4 regions of the Bradyrhizobium sp. NC92 genome follow, and region 2 is predicted to be linked to each of the others. Evidence: predicted binding sites of a transcription regulator. Region 2 holds the regulator's gene; each other region holds the start of a gene.
The links. Region 2 encodes LexA, which represses DNA repair genes until DNA is damaged. Its sites were predicted from a motif close to TGTTCNNNNTGTGTTCNG; they were not measured.
Positions count from the first base shown of each region.

Region 1: the regulator LexA is predicted to act here: its motif matches at 2,624-2,641, upstream of N2602_RS04420 (ATP-dependent Clp protease adaptor ClpS).
Region 3: the regulator LexA is predicted to act here: its motif matches at 1,551-1,568, upstream of uvrA (excinuclease ABC subunit UvrA).
Region 4: the regulator LexA is predicted to act here: its motif matches at 1,648-1,665, upstream of N2602_RS13015 (putative DNA modification/repair radical SAM protein).

Region 1 is NZ_CP104171.1:946,832-950,955, reverse strand. Features, by position in the region: gene N2602_RS04430 (HlyD family secretion protein) at 1-996, shown strand, start outside; gene N2602_RS04425 (DHA2 family efflux MFS transporter permease subunit) at 938-2,563, shown strand; gene N2602_RS04420 (ATP-dependent Clp protease adaptor ClpS) at 2,673-4,124, shown strand, end outside.
Region 2 is NZ_CP104171.1:4,505,710-4,509,833, forward strand. Features, by position in the region: gene N2602_RS21095 (hypothetical protein) at 1-107, opposite strand, end outside; gene glp (gephyrin-like molybdotransferase Glp) at 240-1,448, shown strand; gene lexA (transcriptional repressor LexA) at 1,625-2,326, shown strand; gene N2602_RS21110 (hypothetical protein) at 2,702-3,136, shown strand; gene N2602_RS21115 (ComEC/Rec2 family competence protein) at 3,261-4,124, opposite strand, start outside.
Region 3 is NZ_CP104171.1:4,398,512-4,402,635, forward strand. Features, by position in the region: gene N2602_RS20575 (outer membrane protein) at 1-411, shown strand, start outside; gene N2602_RS20580 (outer membrane protein) at 637-1,389, shown strand; gene uvrA (excinuclease ABC subunit UvrA) at 1,664-4,124, shown strand, end outside.
Region 4 is NZ_CP104171.1:2,791,973-2,796,096, reverse strand. Features, by position in the region: gene N2602_RS13025 (DNA polymerase Y family protein) at 1-898, opposite strand, end outside; gene N2602_RS13020 (ImuA family protein) at 795-1,583, opposite strand; gene N2602_RS13015 (putative DNA modification/repair radical SAM protein) at 1,746-2,981, shown strand; gene N2602_RS13010 (UdgX family uracil-DNA binding protein) at 2,981-4,124, shown strand, end outside.

The DNA of each region.
Region 1 (4,124 bases), 3.6 Mb from region 2:
AAGGTCAGCGGCTATCTCGACCGCGTCCTGGTCGGCGATAACGAGCATGTGAAGGCCGGCCAGGTGCTGGCCCGGATCGACGATCGCGACTTCCGCGTCGCGCTCGATCAGGCAAGGGCCGACGTCGCCGCCGCGAACGCGACGGTGACGAGCAAGCAGGCCCAGCTCGAGGTTCAGGAGGCGGTGATCGCAGCCGCGAAAGCGACCATCGATGTCGACACGGCCGCGAAGACCTTCGCCCAGCAGGAGAACAAGCGCTACACGGATCTCGCCAGGACCGGTTATGGCAGCGTGCAGAATGCGCAGCAGGCGCAGGCGCGCGATGCCGGCGCGGACGCCGCGATCGCGCGCGACAACGCCAACCTCATCTCCGCACAGAAGCAGGTCGATCTTCTCAAGGCCGAGATCGTGCAGGCCAGGGCCGCCGCCGCCCGCGCAACCGCGGTCCAGCACCAGGCCGAGCTCAATCTCGGCTACACCACGATCGTCTCGCCGATCGACGGCGTCGTCGGCAACCGCACCTTGCGCGTCGGCCAGTATGTGCAGGCGGGCACGCAGTTGATGTCGATCGTGCCGGCCACGGGCACCTATGTCGTCGCCAATTTCAAGGAGACCCAGCTCACGCATGTCCGCGCCGGTCAGAGCGTCGAGATCGAGGTCGACACCTTCCCGGGCCAAGTCGTGCATGGTCACGTCGATTCCATCGCGCCGGCCAGCGGCCAGGAGTTCGCGCTGCTGCCGCCCGACAACGCCACCGGCAATTTCACCAAGATCGTGCAGCGCATTCCCGTGAAGATCGCGCTGGACGCCGGGACGGTGCCTCCGATCGCGCTGCGGCCCGGCATGTCCGTGATCCCGACGATCGCAACGCGTTCAGCGCCGGCCGCTCAGGCGGCAGCGACGCCCAAAGCAAAACCTGTTTCCGGAGGGTCGTGCCATGTCAAACAGCCTCTCAATATCGACGCCAGCACAAGCAATTCCGGCCGCGACGCCTGAGCGCGTCGCCGCCGACCCCAATCGGGCCAGCGCCACGATCTGGATCGCCGTGTTCGCGGCGATGATCGGCGCCTTCATGGCGATCCTGAACATCCAGATCACCAACGCCTCGCTGCTCAACATCGAGGGCGGCATCGGCACCGGCGCCGACAACGGATCCTGGATCTCGACGTCCTATCTGATCGGCGAGATCATCGTCATCCCGCTGACCGACTATCTGTCTCGGGTATTCTCGTTCCGCAACATCATCCTGAGCTTCGCGAGCCTGTTCGCGGCCTTCTCGGTCGCCTGCGCCTTCACCCATGATCTGCCGTCGATGATCGCGATGCGCGGCCTGCAGGGTTTCTTCGGCGGCGTGCTGATCCCGATGGCGTTCACGCTGGTCTTCACCAAGCTGCCGAAGGGCCAGCAGCCGATCGGCCTTGCCATGTTCTCGCTCGCCGTGACCTTCGCACCGGCGATCGGGCCGACCATCGGCGGCTATCTCACCGAGAATTACGGCTGGCAGACCATTTTCTTCGTCAACGTGCTGCCCACGGCGGTGATGGTGACCACGCTGTTCTTCACGCTGGAGCGCCAACCGCTGAACCTCGCTTTGCTGCGCGAAGGCGACTGGTTCGGCATCGCGACCATGGCGATCGGCCTCGCTTCGCTGCAAGCCGTGCTGGAAGAAGGCAACAAGGACGACTGGTTCGGCTCTCCCTTCATCGTGCGGCTCGCGGTCATCGCCGTGATCAGCCTGTCGCTGTTCATCGCCAACGAGCTGATGGTGGAGAAGCCGCTGCTGCGCCTGCGCCTGTTGACGCAGTGGAATTTCGGCATCGGCACCATCGCGGCGGTGTTCCTCGGCTTCGCACTGTTCGGCTCGGTCTATCTCCTGCCCGCCTATCTCGGCCAAGTGCAGGGCTACAATGCCGAGCAGATCGGCAACGTGCTGGCCTGGACCGGGCTGCCGCAGCTTCTGCTGATTCCGCTGGTGCCGAAGCTGATGCAGCGTTTCGACGGCCGCTATGTCGCGACCGTGGGCCTGCTGCTGTTCGCCGCGAGCTCCTTCATGAACATCCAGATGTCGCTCGATTATTCCGGCGATCAGTTCCTGATGCCCAACATCGTGCGTGCGGTCGGCCAGGCGCTGACGCTCGCGCCGCTCTCGGCACTCAGCCTCGGCAGCGTCGCGGCGCAGGATGCGGCGGCCGCCTCCGGCATCTCGAACATGATGCGCAACCTCGGCGGCGCCATCGGCACCGCGGTGCTCGCCACTATCGTCACCAAACGCGAGCAGTTCCACTCCAACATCATCGGCCATTCGGTCACGCTCGGCCGCGAGGAGGTCCGCGCCCGCATCGCGCAGATGACGGACTATTTCATGGCCCACGGCGTCCCCGATCCCAACGCCGCACGCGAGCAGGCCATCATCGCGCTCGGCAAGACCGTGAAGCGCCAGGCGCTGGTGATGGGCTATTCCGACACCTTTGCCGTGATCGGCGTGGTGCTGGTCCTCGCCGCGATCGCGGTGCTGCTGACGCGAAGGGTGAAGGCGCCGGGTGGCGGAGGTGGCGCGCATTAGAGCTCGAAAACGAACGACCAAATCGACGCGGCCGTCACGCTTGACGGCCGCGTCCTTTTATGTTCCCTATTTGTTCATATCAATTATAGGTTGCTCAAGGGGACACTTCATGAGCGATACTCAGGTCGAGGCCGTGCCGGCTCAGCTCGTGCTGCATGCTGACGAAGATACTCCGCGTGAATTCATCGTTGACCTGTTGCGTCGCGTCTTCGGCAAGTCGGAAAGTGAAGCCGTCTCCGTGATTGCCGACATGGAGAGGCATGGCGCGGCAGCCTGCGGTCCCTACCCACCACCGGTCGCAGGAGCCCTGCTGGAATCTGCAAGGCGTCGTGTCGCTGCCGCCGGCCACCCACTCCTGATCACAAGCGAAACGGCGAAGCCCTGCTGCGAGCTTTGCGGCCGACCGATCGCGCAGTCGGAAGCACAATTGGTGGACCGCACAGTGTGGCTGTGCGCCGATTGCGTACTCGCAGCAGCAAGCGCATCGCGGGACCTCCCCTCGGAGGAGTTCAATTACACGTTCGGTGTCTTGAATTGGCACTTCGCCGATGTGCCGCGGAGTCAGCTGGTGACCACGGTACGCCAATTTCCTGGCCACATGCGGGCAGACGTCCAGGCCGCCATCGACCGATTATTTGCGTCTCCGGTCCGGCTATTCGGTATCGCCGAGGACCGCCGCTACGAGACGCTATCCATGTCGAGATTGATGCAGAACGACGGTTTCGCGGCGACGATCGCACCGCTTCAGTACAACGACGTCGATATCGGCGAACCGACACCAGCCAAGTGCCTCGACAATGGTCTTTGGCTTTGCGCAACCGCTGGTCTCCGCTACGCGGTGCTTCTGGCCATTCATCGTGAATACAGCCGCGAGGTCGGCGTGCGGATCGAAATCATGGCGCCGGCCGGGGCCGCAGGCTCAGCGCTTGTCCAGCAGTGCTTCAGCGCGCTGGAGGACGCCGTTCAGGCCGCGCGCACCTACCGTGGCAAGATTCTCTCTCTCGATGCCGATTCCGACTACCGTGGGCGCTCGCGCGGGATCACAGTGCACCGGCTTCCTTCCGTCAGTCGTGACGAGGTGATCCTGCCTGGACAGACGTTACGGCTACTTGATCGTAACGTCCTGAACTTCGTGGGCACGCGGGACGTGCTGCGCCGCCTCGGACAGTCGACCCGGAAGGGTATCTTACTCTACGGCCCACCCGGCACGGGCAAGACTCACACCATCCGCTATCTCGCGGCCCATCTGCCCGGTCATACGACGCTGATCATCACTGCGGAGCAAATCGGCCTGCTCGGCGCCTATATGAATCTCGCTCGCCTCCTGCAACCGGCCATGGTTGTGATCGAAGACGTCGATCTCATCGCGCGGCAGCGCGAGAACATGAGCGGCTGCGAAGAACCGCTGCTCAACCGATTACTTAACGAGATGGATGGCTTGAAGCAGGACGCTGACATCCTGTTCGTGCTGACAACAAATCGGCCTCAGCAACTCGAAGGCGCCCTAGCGGGCCGCCCCGGTCGCATAGATCAGGCCATCGAAGTGCCGCTTCCCGACGAG
Region 2 (4,124 bases):
TCCTCTCCGCCGTCGCTCAAAGCCAACATGGCGCGCGCGATCTCGTCCTGGCTATCCGCAGGAAGCTGCCGCACGGCCTTGAGCGCCTTTTCGAGCAGTTTTGTCATGGACAGAAGATAAGCCGACCCGAGACCGAAAGGAAGTGTGGCTTCTTGCTGGCCAGGGAGGCCTTTTTGCTTCAGTCCCTCCGCTCAGCTAGAACTTGCCGACCGAGTCCTGATTTGTTGCGGAGTTCGCCCGTGGCCCTGATGCCGGTTTCTGACGCACTCGCCGCGGTGCTAGCCGGCGCCGAGCCGCTGGCTGAAGAGATGGTTTGCCTCGACGAGGCCCACCATCGTGTGCTCGCACGCGATGTCGCGGCGCGGCGCACGCAGCCGCCGGAGGCGATGTCGGCGATGGACGGCTATGCCGTGCGCGCGTCCGACGCGGCCATCGAGTCCAGGCTGACCGTCGTCGGTGAGGTCGCGGCGGGTCGGCCGTTCGCGGGAAGGGTCGGCCCCGGCGAAGCCGTGCGGATCTTCACCGGCGGCGTCGTTCCCGACGGCGCCGATGCCGTCGTGATCCAGGAGGACACAATTGCCGACGGCACGCATGTCACGATCAAGGAAGCCGCAATTTGCGGCCGGCACATCCGCCCTGCGGGGGTGGACTTCCGCGAAGGCGACGTGCTGCTGCGCAAGGGAATCCGTCTCACCGAGCGCGATCTCGCCCTCGCCGCCGGAATGAATCATCCTCATCTCGGCGTTATCCGCCGCCCGAGAGTCGCGATTCTCGCCACCGGCGACGAGCTGGTCATGCCGGGCACCGCGCCTGGTCCCGGTCAGATCGTCTATTCCAATGGCTATGCCCTGCACGCCCTTGCCCGCAGCGAGGGCGCCGAGACCATCGACCTCGGAATTGCCGCCGATACGCTGGAGTCCACGTCCGCCGGCATACGCCGCGCGCGCGAGAGCGGTGCCGACATCCTGGTCACGACCGGCGGTGCGTCGGTCGGCGACCACGATCTGGTCCAGCAGGCGCTCAAGGGCGAAGGCATCGCGATGGCGTTCTGGAAGATCGCGATCCGGCCCGGCAAGCCGATGATGCATGGTCGCCTCGGCGCGATGCGCGTGATCGGCCTGCCCGGCAATCCCGTGTCGTCATACGTGTGCGCCTTCCTGTTCATGGTGCCCTTGATTCGGGCCCTGTCGGGCGGTTCAGTGATTCATCATCAGCGCGAGCGCGCCGTGCTGGGCCGCGACCTCGGCGCCAACGATCAGCGCGAGGATTATCTGCGTGCGCGGCTGGAGGTGCGCGACGACGGCACGCGCGTCGCCCTTCCCGTCAGCCACCAGGACTCCTCCCTGCTTGCGAATCTCGCTGCGGCACAGGTACTTCTCGTGCGCGCACCGTTCGCGCCGAAGGCCGAGGCCGGCACGCCTTGCGAGGTGCTGCGGCTGCCCGTCTGAGCTGCCGAGCCACACGCATTCCGCGAGTTTGGCCGCGTTCACTATAAATTAAGCAGTTGCGGAACACATATCGAACATATAGTGTCCGTTCATGATTTGTTTCGAGGATGTAGCGGCTTATTGCCGACTTCATCGTCTCGGAATCGAACGACATCAACCGGGGGACTTTGGTCGAGATGTTGACGCGCAAACAATACGAGCTTCTGCGGTTCATCAGCGAACGTCTGAAGGAAAGCGGCGTGCCGCCGTCCTTCGACGAGATGAAGGATGCGCTCGACCTGCGCTCGAAGTCAGGCATTCATCGCCTGATCACTGCGCTCGAGGAGCGCGGCTTCATTCGCCGCCTGCCCAACCGCGCCCGTGCCATCGAGGTGATCAAGCTGCCCGAGCTCCAGGCCGCAGCCGGCAATCGCCGCGGCTTCACCCCGAGCGTCATCGAGGGCAATCTCGGCAAGGTGCGCGCGAGCTCCAGCCCGCCCGCGGATGAGGGCGAGCGCCCCGTCGCGGTGCCCGTGATGGGCCGCATCGCGGCCGGCACGCCGATCGAGGCGCTGCAGACCCGCAGCCACACCATCAGCGTCCCGCCGGACATGCTCGGCTCCGGCGAGCACTACGCGCTCGAGGTGCGCGGCGATTCGATGGTCGAGGCCGGCATCCTCGACGGCGACATGGCGCTGATCCAGCGCAACGAGACCGCCAATACCGGCGACATCGTGGTGGCGCTGATCGATGACGAGGAGGCCACGCTCAAGCGCTTCCGCCGCCGCGGCGCCTCGATCGCGCTCGAGCCCGCCAATGCCGCCTACGAGGTCCGCATTCTTCCGCCGAACCGCGTGAAGATCCAGGGCAAGCTGATCGGGCTTTACCGGAAGTACTGATACCGGAAGTAAGCGCTACGCGCGCTTCGATCGTCGATCCAAGATTGGAGCGGATACTTGTCCGCTCCGGCTGGATGGTCTTTCTGGTTCTGCGCTGACTGTTCGGCGCCTCTTCCCGCGCGACACTCGCCCATGCGGACACGCGGCCATTTCGCTCCGCCGGTAGAGTTGTGCCGACAGCGCCGATAGTGCGGGCCAAATGCAAGGACGCGAGGTTTGTTCCTATCGAATCCGGGAAAGATAATGTGATCGCGTGCTGCGGATGCGAGCCGCAGATTTGCCCATAACCGAGCAGAGCGTTGGAGGCTTCCACTCTGATAGAGGCCTGCGCCTCGAAAGAGACGCGGGTCGCTATCCCAGTATGAGGAGCACCCGATGTGTGACTATAGCCTGCATGCCGTCGCGACGCGCCCCGCCGAAGTTGGCGAGACGATCGTCACGACAACCTTCCGCGGCACCTCGACGCGCGGCTTCGCCTCCGAAGCCGATCTCTCCGTCGCGGTCTGTCTGCTGCCGGGAACGGAGCTCGCTTTCGCCGATAACGTCCGCTATGACAACCGCTGGATCTGGACGCGAACCGTCAACTCCCGCGTCGGCAAGTTCGGCAAGATCGACCCGCACATTCCCGATCGCCATCATGACGCGATCGAATTTCCGGACGGCAAGTACGTGCTGGTGACGCAGCTCGTCGAAGGCCAGCGCGCGACCGTGCTGCAATTGCCGGTGACGCAGCAAGCCATCGAGCGCGAGCACAAGCCGCAGATCGTCGCCGACACGCGGCCCACGATCACGCGCCTGCCGATCGGCTGACGCCGTCGGCCCCGACCGAAAAGTCGAGGGCCAAATTCAAATGCCATCGCCGGCCGCGGCCGGCGAGATGGTATGGTTTGCGTCCTGCGGGATCCCGTCGGACCGATTTTCCCCGCATCGATCTTCAATCGTCGGCCTGCAAGTCGGCCTCCGATGGCGTTGCGTCCCGGTTGCGAGGCACGGCCGTCTTCGGCACGAGGCTGCCGTCGAAATCCCCCTCGCCGGCGCCGGCCGGCAGCCAAGGACGGCTTGCCCCTCTCGCCCTCACCGCCTGCACCGAAAAACCCTCTCCGCTTCGCGTCAGAGCCAGCGCGCCCTGACTGGCAAGACGCGCCCGATCGACGACCATCGCCGCGCAGTCGGGCGGCGCGGGCCGCGCCGTCACCACCAGCGCGGCGCGGCTGCAATCATCGGCCAGCGCGTCGATGCGCGTCGCCAACGCGATCAGCCGTCCGTCCGCGAGCGGCGCCACGCAACCGGACTCGTCACATGACGCGCTGCTCGCCAACGAGGCGTTGCCGGCATCACGCGGATCGGCATCGGCGGCCAGCCACTCCTTCAGCAGGAAGCTGTCCTTGCTGGCGCGGATCACTTGCAAGCGCCCATCCGCGCCCCGGACCGCGACGCTCGCACCATCCCCGGCAATCAGGACATCAGGCTGGCGCACCGACAGCCCCCAGAGGATCGCCGCCAGCAGCACCAGGGCGCCGGACCAGCGCAAGGGCGTGCGCAACAGGCCCATCACGATGAGCCCGAGGCTCGCCGCGATCAGCGGCGCGATCCCGAACGCCGGAATGCGGCCGACGGCGCCCGGCAGGGCCGCCACCCAGCGCGCGACCAGGACCATCCACTCGATGCCGATTCCCATCAACCACCAGAACACGCCGTCGAGCCCGAAAGGCGCTGCGAGCAGTCCGAGCAGCCCGGCCGGCATCACCAGCGCCGACACCACCGGCATGGCGCCGAGATTGGCGATGACGCCGTATGG
Region 3 (4,124 bases), 110 kb from region 2:
GCTTCGGTGACCACCCCTGTTCTCTTTGGCGGCGCTATCGTTCCCGTGACCACGAGCTCGCGCATTGATGCGCTCGGCACTGTGCGCGGCCGTATCGGTTGGGCCGTCAACAACGTGCTGTTCTACGCTACGGGCGGCTACGCCTGGATCGACAACAAGATCACCGTCAGCTCGCCCTTCGCAAGCGTCTCGGACAGCAAGTGGCATTCCGGTTGGACGGTCGGCGCTGGCGTCGAGGCATTCTTCGCGCCGCAGTGGTCAGTCAAGGGCGAGTATCTCTATCGCAGCCTGGGCGGCGAGACCTACTTCTCGGGTATCGGCGCTCCGGTGAACACCGGCACGCTCAACCTTCACACCGTGCAGGTCGGCGTGAACTATCACTTCGGTGGCCCGGTCGTCGCGAAGTACTAAGCTTCGTCTCTGACGCACCCGCGTTACGAAAGGCCGGCCTCGCGCCGGCCTTTTTGTATTTGTTGCGGCCGCCCCGTTCGTTCGCGTTTTCGGACGGATGTGGCGGCCGGGTGACACAACTTTTGGCTTCAATGGTGTAAAGCAATGACGTTACTTGAGTCATGAGGTCCGCTGCTCTTCCGCTCTCCGGAAGACCGGAATGAGAAACGGAAGTGGGGAATGGATATGAAGAAGCTTTTGCTGGCTTCGGCCAGTTTGTTCGCACTCAGCGCGTTGGCACCGGCCTCGGCGGCCGATTTGGCGGCCCGCCCCTACGCCAAGGCTCCGGTGGCGCCGATCGCGGTGTACAACTGGAGCGGCTTCTACCTCGGCATCAACGGCGGCGGTGCATCGAGCCGCAATTGCTGGGATCTCAATGCCGTGCTCGGTGTGGCAATCCCGGTCGTGTCCGAAGGCTGTCACAACGCGACCGGCGGTCTCGTCGGCGGCCAGGTCGGTTATCGTTGGCAGTCGGCTAACTGGGTGTTCGGCCTTGAAGCCCAAGGCGACTGGGCCAACCTGAAGGGATCGAACGCGAGCCCGCTCGCCGCTTTCGCACCCGTGGTCAATCAGACCAGAATCGATGCCCTCGGCCTGTTCACCGGCCAGGTCGGCTACGCCTGGAATAACGTGCTCTGGTACGTGAAGGGCGGCGCCGCGGTCACGCACGCCAAGTATGACGGCCTTCTCGGCGGCGTGGTCTTCGATAGCGCGAGCGAGACGCGCTGGGGCGGCGCAGTCGGCACCGGCATCGAATTCGGTTTCGCACCGAACTGGTCCGTTGCGATCGAATACGACCACTTGTTCATGGGCGGCCGCAACGTCAATTTCACGGTGCTTGGCATCAACGACCGGACCGACCGCATCAAGCAGGATGTCGACATGGGCACCGTTCGCCTCAACTACACCTTCGGCGGCCCGGTGGTCGCGAAGTACTGATCTTCCCTGCCGAAGTCACATCGTCACGAAAGGCCGGCCTCGCGCCGGCCTTTTGCTTTGGGCGGGCTGTTCCGAGCGGTTCCGCGCGCTCCTGCTGCCAGATGCCGCCAGCGCGCCAACAATCCGTTGACGATTCGCAAGTCCCACTGGAAATCCGCCGCCGTTCTTCCTACGTTCGCTGCCATACCCATCGGCGCCGATCCCGGTTCCGGGCGAAGCGCGCCTTTTGCATTGGCGCGATCGCGCGTCTTTGGATTCCTCGAGGACCTCTGGGATGGACGAAGTGATCAGGGCGAAGCGCCAACAACAGAACGCGGGCTCCAGCCTGCGCGCAATTACGATCCGCGGCGCGCGCGAGCACAACCTCAAGAATATCGACGTCGAGATTCCCCGCGACAAGCTGGTGGTGTTCACCGGGCTATCCGGCTCCGGCAAATCCTCGCTAGCCTTCGACACCATCTATGCCGAGGGCCAGCGCCGCTACGTCGAATCGCTGTCGGCCTATGCCCGCCAGTTCCTGGAGATGATGCAGAAGCCCGACGTCGACCAGATCGACGGCCTCTCGCCTGCGATCTCCATCGAGCAGAAGACGACGTCGAAGAACCCGCGCTCCACCGTCGGCACCGTCACCGAGATCTACGACTACATGCGCCTGCTTTGGGCCCGCGTCGGCGTGCCCTATTCGCCGGCCACGGGCCTGCCGATCGAGAGCCAGACCGTCTCGCAGATGGTCGACCGCGTGCTGGCGCTGCCCGAGGGCACCCGCCTCTATCTGCTCGCCCCCGTCGTGCGCGGCCGCAAGGGCGAGTACAAGAAGGAGCTCGCCGAGTGGCTCAAGAAGGGCTTTCAGCGCGTCAAGATCGACGGCACCTTCCATGAGCTGGCGGAAGCCCCTAACCTCGACAAGAAGTTCCCGCACGACATCGATGTCGTCGTCGACCGCATCGTGGTGCGCGCCGATATCGGCCAGCGCCTCGCCGAGAGCTTTGAGACCGCGTTGAAGCTCGCCGAAGGCCTCGCCGTCGTCGAGTTCGCCGACGCTCCCGCGGCGGCCGTCCCCGCAGAAGAGAAGAAGAAGACCGCAAAGATCCACGACAAGAGCGGCCCCGAGCGCATTCTGTTCTCGGAAAAGTTCGCCTGCCCGGTCTCCGGCTTCACCATCCCCGAGATCGAGCCGCGCCTGTTCTCCTTCAACAATCCCTACGGCGCCTGCCCCGCCTGCGGCGGCCTCGGCGTCGAGCAGCATGTCGACGAGGACCTCGTCATCCCCGAGAAGGATCTGACGCTGCGCAAGGGCGCGATCGCGCCCTGGGCCAAATCGTCATCGCCCTATTACGTGCAGACGCTGACCGCGCTCGGCAAGCATTACAAATTCACACTCGACACCAAGTGGAAGGACCTGCCGAAGAAGACGCAAAACGCGATCCTCTACGGCTCGGGCGAGGACGAGATCAAGTTCTCCTACGAGGACGGGGTGCGCTCCTACGACACCAAGAAGCCGTTCGAGGGCGTCATCACCAACATCAACCGCCGCTACCGCGAGACCGAAAGCGAGTGGGCGCGCGAGGAGCTGGCGAAATATTTCCACGACGTGCCCTGCGAGGGTTGCAAAGGCTTTCGACTCAAGCCCGAGGCGCTCTGCGTCAAGGTCGGCGGCAAGCATATCGGCGAAATCTCGGAGCTGTCCGTGAAGGGCGCCGGCGCATGGTTCGAGACCGTGCCGGAGGCGCTGAACGCGCAGCAGAACGAGATCGCGGGCCGCATCCTGAAGGAGATCCGCGAGCGCCTCACCTTCCTGCTCGACGTCGGCCTCAATTATCTGACGCTATCCCGCTCCTCCGGTACGCTGTCCGGCGGCGAAAGCCAGCGCATCCGCCTGGCCTCGCAGATCGGCTCGGGGCTCACGGGCGTGCTCTACGTGCTGGACGAGCCCTCGATCGGCCTGCATCAGCGCGATAATGCCCGCCTGCTCGATACGCTGAAGCGGCTGCGCGACCTCGGCAACACCGTGGTCGTGGTCGAGCATGACGAGGACGCCATTCGGCTCGCCGACTACGTGCTCGACATCGGCCCCGGCGCCGGCATGCATGGCGGCAACATCGTCGCCGAAGGCACGCCCGCCGAGATCATGCGCAACCCGAAATCGCTGACCGGCAAGTACCTCACCGGCGAGCTCGAGGTCGAGGTGCCGGAGCGGCGTCCGCCGAACCACCGCCGCACCATCAAGGTGGTGAACGCGCGCGGCAATAACCTCAAGAACGTCACGGCGGAGATTCCGCTCGGCCTGTTCACCTGCGTCACCGGCGTCTCCGGCGGCGGCAAGTCGACGCTGCTGATCGATACGCTCTACCGCGCCATCGCCCGCAAGCTCAACAACGCCAGCGAGGGCGCTGCCCCGCACGACCGCATCGAGGGCCTCGAGCACATCGACAAGATCATCGACATCGACCAGTCGCCGATCGGCCGCACCCCGCGCTCGAATCCTGCGACCTACACCGGCGCCTTCACGCCGATCCGCGAATGGTTCGCCGGCCTGCCGGAAGCGAAGGCGCGCGGCTACGAGCCCGGCCGCTTCTCCTTCAACGTCAAGGGCGGCCGCTGCGAAGCCTGCCAGGGCGACGGCGTCATCAAGATCGAGATGCACTTCCTGCCCGACGTCTACGTCACCTGCGACGTCTGCAAGGGCAAGCGCTACAACCGCGAGACGCTGGAGGTGCTGTTCAAGGGCAAGAGCA
Region 4 (4,124 bases), 1.7 Mb from region 2:
CATCGGTGCGGAAGAATGCCGCTTCAAGTCGCCGTGCGCCTTTGCCCTGCTTCTCCATGGACGTAACAAGCGTGTCGGCCAGCCGCGACAGCGTCATCGCGATCATGGTGTCGGTCGCGATCGGCTCGGCAAAGCGTTTTTCCACAATGTAATCGGGCAGCGGTTTTCGCGGGCTAATCGGCGCATCGCCCTGCCCCAGTGCATGGGCGAGCAGCGTGGAGAAGCGCGCGCCGAACCGCGCCGTGATCTCGGAGGCGCTGCGCGATGCGACATCGCCGATGGTCTTCAGCCCGGCGCGACGCAGACCGGTGGTGTTGGCTTCACCTGCACCGAGCGCGGAGACTGGAAACGACCTGATCGCCTCCGCCTCGCCGCCATCGGCAACGATGGTGCCGGATGCCTGCCGCGTCAGCGTGCGGGCGCAGATCGAGGTGCCGGCGATCGCCGCGCTGACGGCAAAGCCTTGCCGGCCGAGCGCGCGGACCAGCGTCTTGAGCAGCGCGGCCTCACCGCCGAACAGATGGGCGCAGCCGGTGATGTCAAGAAACAGCCCGTGCGGCGCATCGAGCGCCACCAGCGGCGTGAAACGATCGCACCAGTCGGCGATATCGCTGAGCGTCTTGGCATCAGCGACAGGGTCGGCGTCGAACACACGCAGGTCCGGACACATCGCCCGCGCATTGGCGAGCGGCTGGCCGATATACAGGCCGAGGCGCTCGGCGGCCTCGTCCAGCGCATGGATCACCAGCGCATTGTTGTCCTTGATGACGACGATATCAGGCTCATGATTGGTCTTACCCAACCCGGCGCTGTTGAAGAACCGCTGGATCCTGTCGATGGGCAGGCGCGGCAGCCACAGGCTGAGGATACGTCGACGGTTCACTGAACTGGCACTCATCACAATTCCATTCCATGATCCACCGGCCGCATGGGCCATGACGATTGCGCAAGAGTTCGGCATCGAACACCGGCGCGCCCCAGGCACTCCACACCGAGCCCGGCGGCGAATGCGCCGCCCGCAGCATCCATCGTGTTTCCGCGGTCGAAGGCAGCGGCTGCGCCGCCATCCGCAGCAAGAGGCCGGTAACGCCCGAGCCTTGCGCGGCCAGCGTCAACTTGCGGCTTGCCACGAGATCGAACTGTCTGGTCTCGCCCCAGAGCTCGAGCATGACGGCGCCGAGCGCATCGCAGGCGAGCGCATCCGCCGAGGTGCGCAACGCGCTCTCGACATCGGCCGCGCGCACCATCACGACACGGCGCGGATCGAGGCCGAGTTCGGCAAGCCCGCTCATCGACAGCGCACCGGCTTCGAGCTCCGAAAAATCCTGTCGCACCCACAGCAGCGGCCGACGCGCGCTCACGCGTCCCGCAAGCCCCATGACAAAGCCCGTCGCGGCCGCGCCCTGGCGCCCCTCGCAAAACACCTCGTGGATTGCCGCGCGCGCGAGCCCGCCCTTCAGCGCGCTGTCGGCCTCGCTGTGGCCGAGCGCGACGCGATCGTGTTGATGCACGACCTCCGCCGTCTCGATGCGCTCGATCTGGCTGCGCAAGGTCGCAAGCGCGCTGATGCGTGCGCCGCTCATGCTCGCCGCTCCTTCAGGAATTGGTGCCGTGGTCTTCAAAAGAAGAACCAACGGCTGGCTCATTTGTTCATGATATGTTCTAATATAAAGCTAACGGTGCTCGAAGAGTCAATCGAATTGGCGCGCTGTCGGATTCATGAGTTGAATCAAAGGGATTTCCAAATGGACGTGCAACGCAAACTGGAGATTCTGGCGGATGCCGCCAAATACGACGCATCCTGCGCCTCCAGCGGCACCGAGAAGCGGGATTCCAGCGACGGCAAGGGCATGGGCTCGACCGCGCCAGGCATGGGCATCTGCCATTCCTACGCGCCGGACGGACGCTGCATCTCCCTGCTCAAGGTGCTGCTGACCAACGCCTGCAATTACGATTGCCTCTATTGCGTCAACCGCGCGTCCTCGAACGTAGCACGCGCCCGCTTCACCATCGACGAATTGGTCAAGCTCACGCTCGACTTCTACCGGCGCAACTACATCGAGGGCCTGTTTCTCTCCTCCGGCATCATCCGCAGCCCCGACTACACGATGGAGCAAGTGGTGAGCGTCGCGCGCAAACTGCGCGAGGAGCATCACTTCCGCGGCTACATCCATCTCAAGACCATTCCCGAGGCCGACGACGCGCTGATCGCGGAGGCGGGCAAATATGCCGACCGCCTTTCGATCAACATCGAGATGCCTGAGGAGACGAGCCTGCAGCAATTCGCGCCGGAGAAGGACGTGCGCGCGATCCGCCGCACCATGGGCCGGCTGCGGCTGAAGCTGGACGAGGCCGAGGAGAACCGCACAACGAAAACAAAGGCCAAGCCGCAGCGCTTCGCGCCCGCAGGCCAAAGTACGCAGATGATCGTCGGCGCAGATAGCGCCTCCGATCACACCATTCTCCACACCAGCGCCAACCTTTACGGCGCCTACCGGCTGCGGCGCGTCTATTACTCCGCCTTCAGCCCGATCCCCGATGCCAGCCGCGCACTGCCCCTGCGCGCGCCGCCGCTGCTGCGCGAGCACCGGCTCTACCAGGCCGACTGGCTGATGCGGTTCTACGGCTTCGACGTCGGCGAGATCGTCGACGACAGCGCGATGCTGCCGCTCGACATCGATCCCAAGCTCGCCTGGGCGCTGCGCCACCGCGACCGCTTCCCGCTCGACGTCAACCGCGCCAGCCGTGAGGAACTGCTGCGCGTTCCGGGCTTCGGCACCAGGACGGTCGACCGCATCATCGCAACAAGGCGCACCACCACGATCCGCCTCGCCGATCTCGCGCGGCTGCATGTGCCACGCAACAAGGCGCTGCCGTTCATCGTCCTCAGCGATCACCGCCCCTCATCGCATCGTCTCGATTCCGCCGGGCTGATCGAACGGTTCAAGCCGAAGGCAACGCAACTGGGATTTGGCTTCTGATGCAGTACATCACCCTCGACACCGAAACCGATTTCGACGGCTGGCGCAATGCCGCGCGCAGCCTCGTGCTTCACCACGTGCCGCCCAGCGACGTCACCTGGACCGTGCAAGGCGGCGAAGCCGAGTTGTTCGCGTCCCCCGCGCCGTCTCCGATCCTCGAGGTGAACGACGGTACCTTCAACGTATCAGGCAAATTCGTCGAGCTCGCCAAGGCGGCGATCCTGCACCGCGACGGCGAGCGCTTTGCGATCCTCTATCGCTTGCTGTTCCGGCTGAAGGACAACCACGATCTCATCGAGGTCGCGACCGATCCTGATGTCGCGCGCGTCACTTCCATGGCGAAAGCGGTCTATCGCGACGAGCACAAGATGCATGCCTTCGTCCGCTTCCGCGAGATCGGCCGGGAACGCCAGGCGCATTACGTCGCCTGGTTCGAGCCGGAGCATCATATCGTCGAGCTCGCCGCGCCGTTCTTCGCCAAGCGCTTTGCCGACATGCCCTGGTCGATCCTGACCCCGGACCTCTGCGCGCATTGGGACGGCCATGCGCTCTCGTTCACGCCGGGCGTCAGCAAGAGCGAGGCGCCGGGCGAAGACCGTCTCGAGGAAACCTGGCGGCATTACTACGCCAGCATCTTCAATCCGGCCCGGCTCAAGGTGAAGGCGATGCAGGCCGAGATGCCGAAGAAATATTGGAGGAACCTGCCCGAGGCTTCGATCATTAAGCCCTTGATCGAGGACGCCGAACGCATGACCGGTGCCATGATCGCCAATGCCGCAACCGATCCGCATAAGCCTCAGAAGCGGCCGGAGGCTCCGATGAAACGCAAGCCAGCTGCCGACGATCTCGAAACGCTCCGCGAGGAGGCCGCGCATTGCCGCGCCTGCCATCTGTACAAGGACGCGACGCAGACCGTGTTCGGCGAAGGCCCGAAGAATGCCAACATCATGCTGGTCGGCGAGCAGCCCGGCGACAAGGAAGACCTCGCCGGTCACCCCTTCGTCGGCCCGGCCGGGCAGATGCTCGACCGCGCGCTGGAGGAGGCCGGCGTCGACCGCAAGAAGGTCTATGTCACCAACGCGGTGAAGCACTTCAAATTCGTGCCGCGCGGAAAGATCCGCCTGCACCAGAAGCCGAACACCC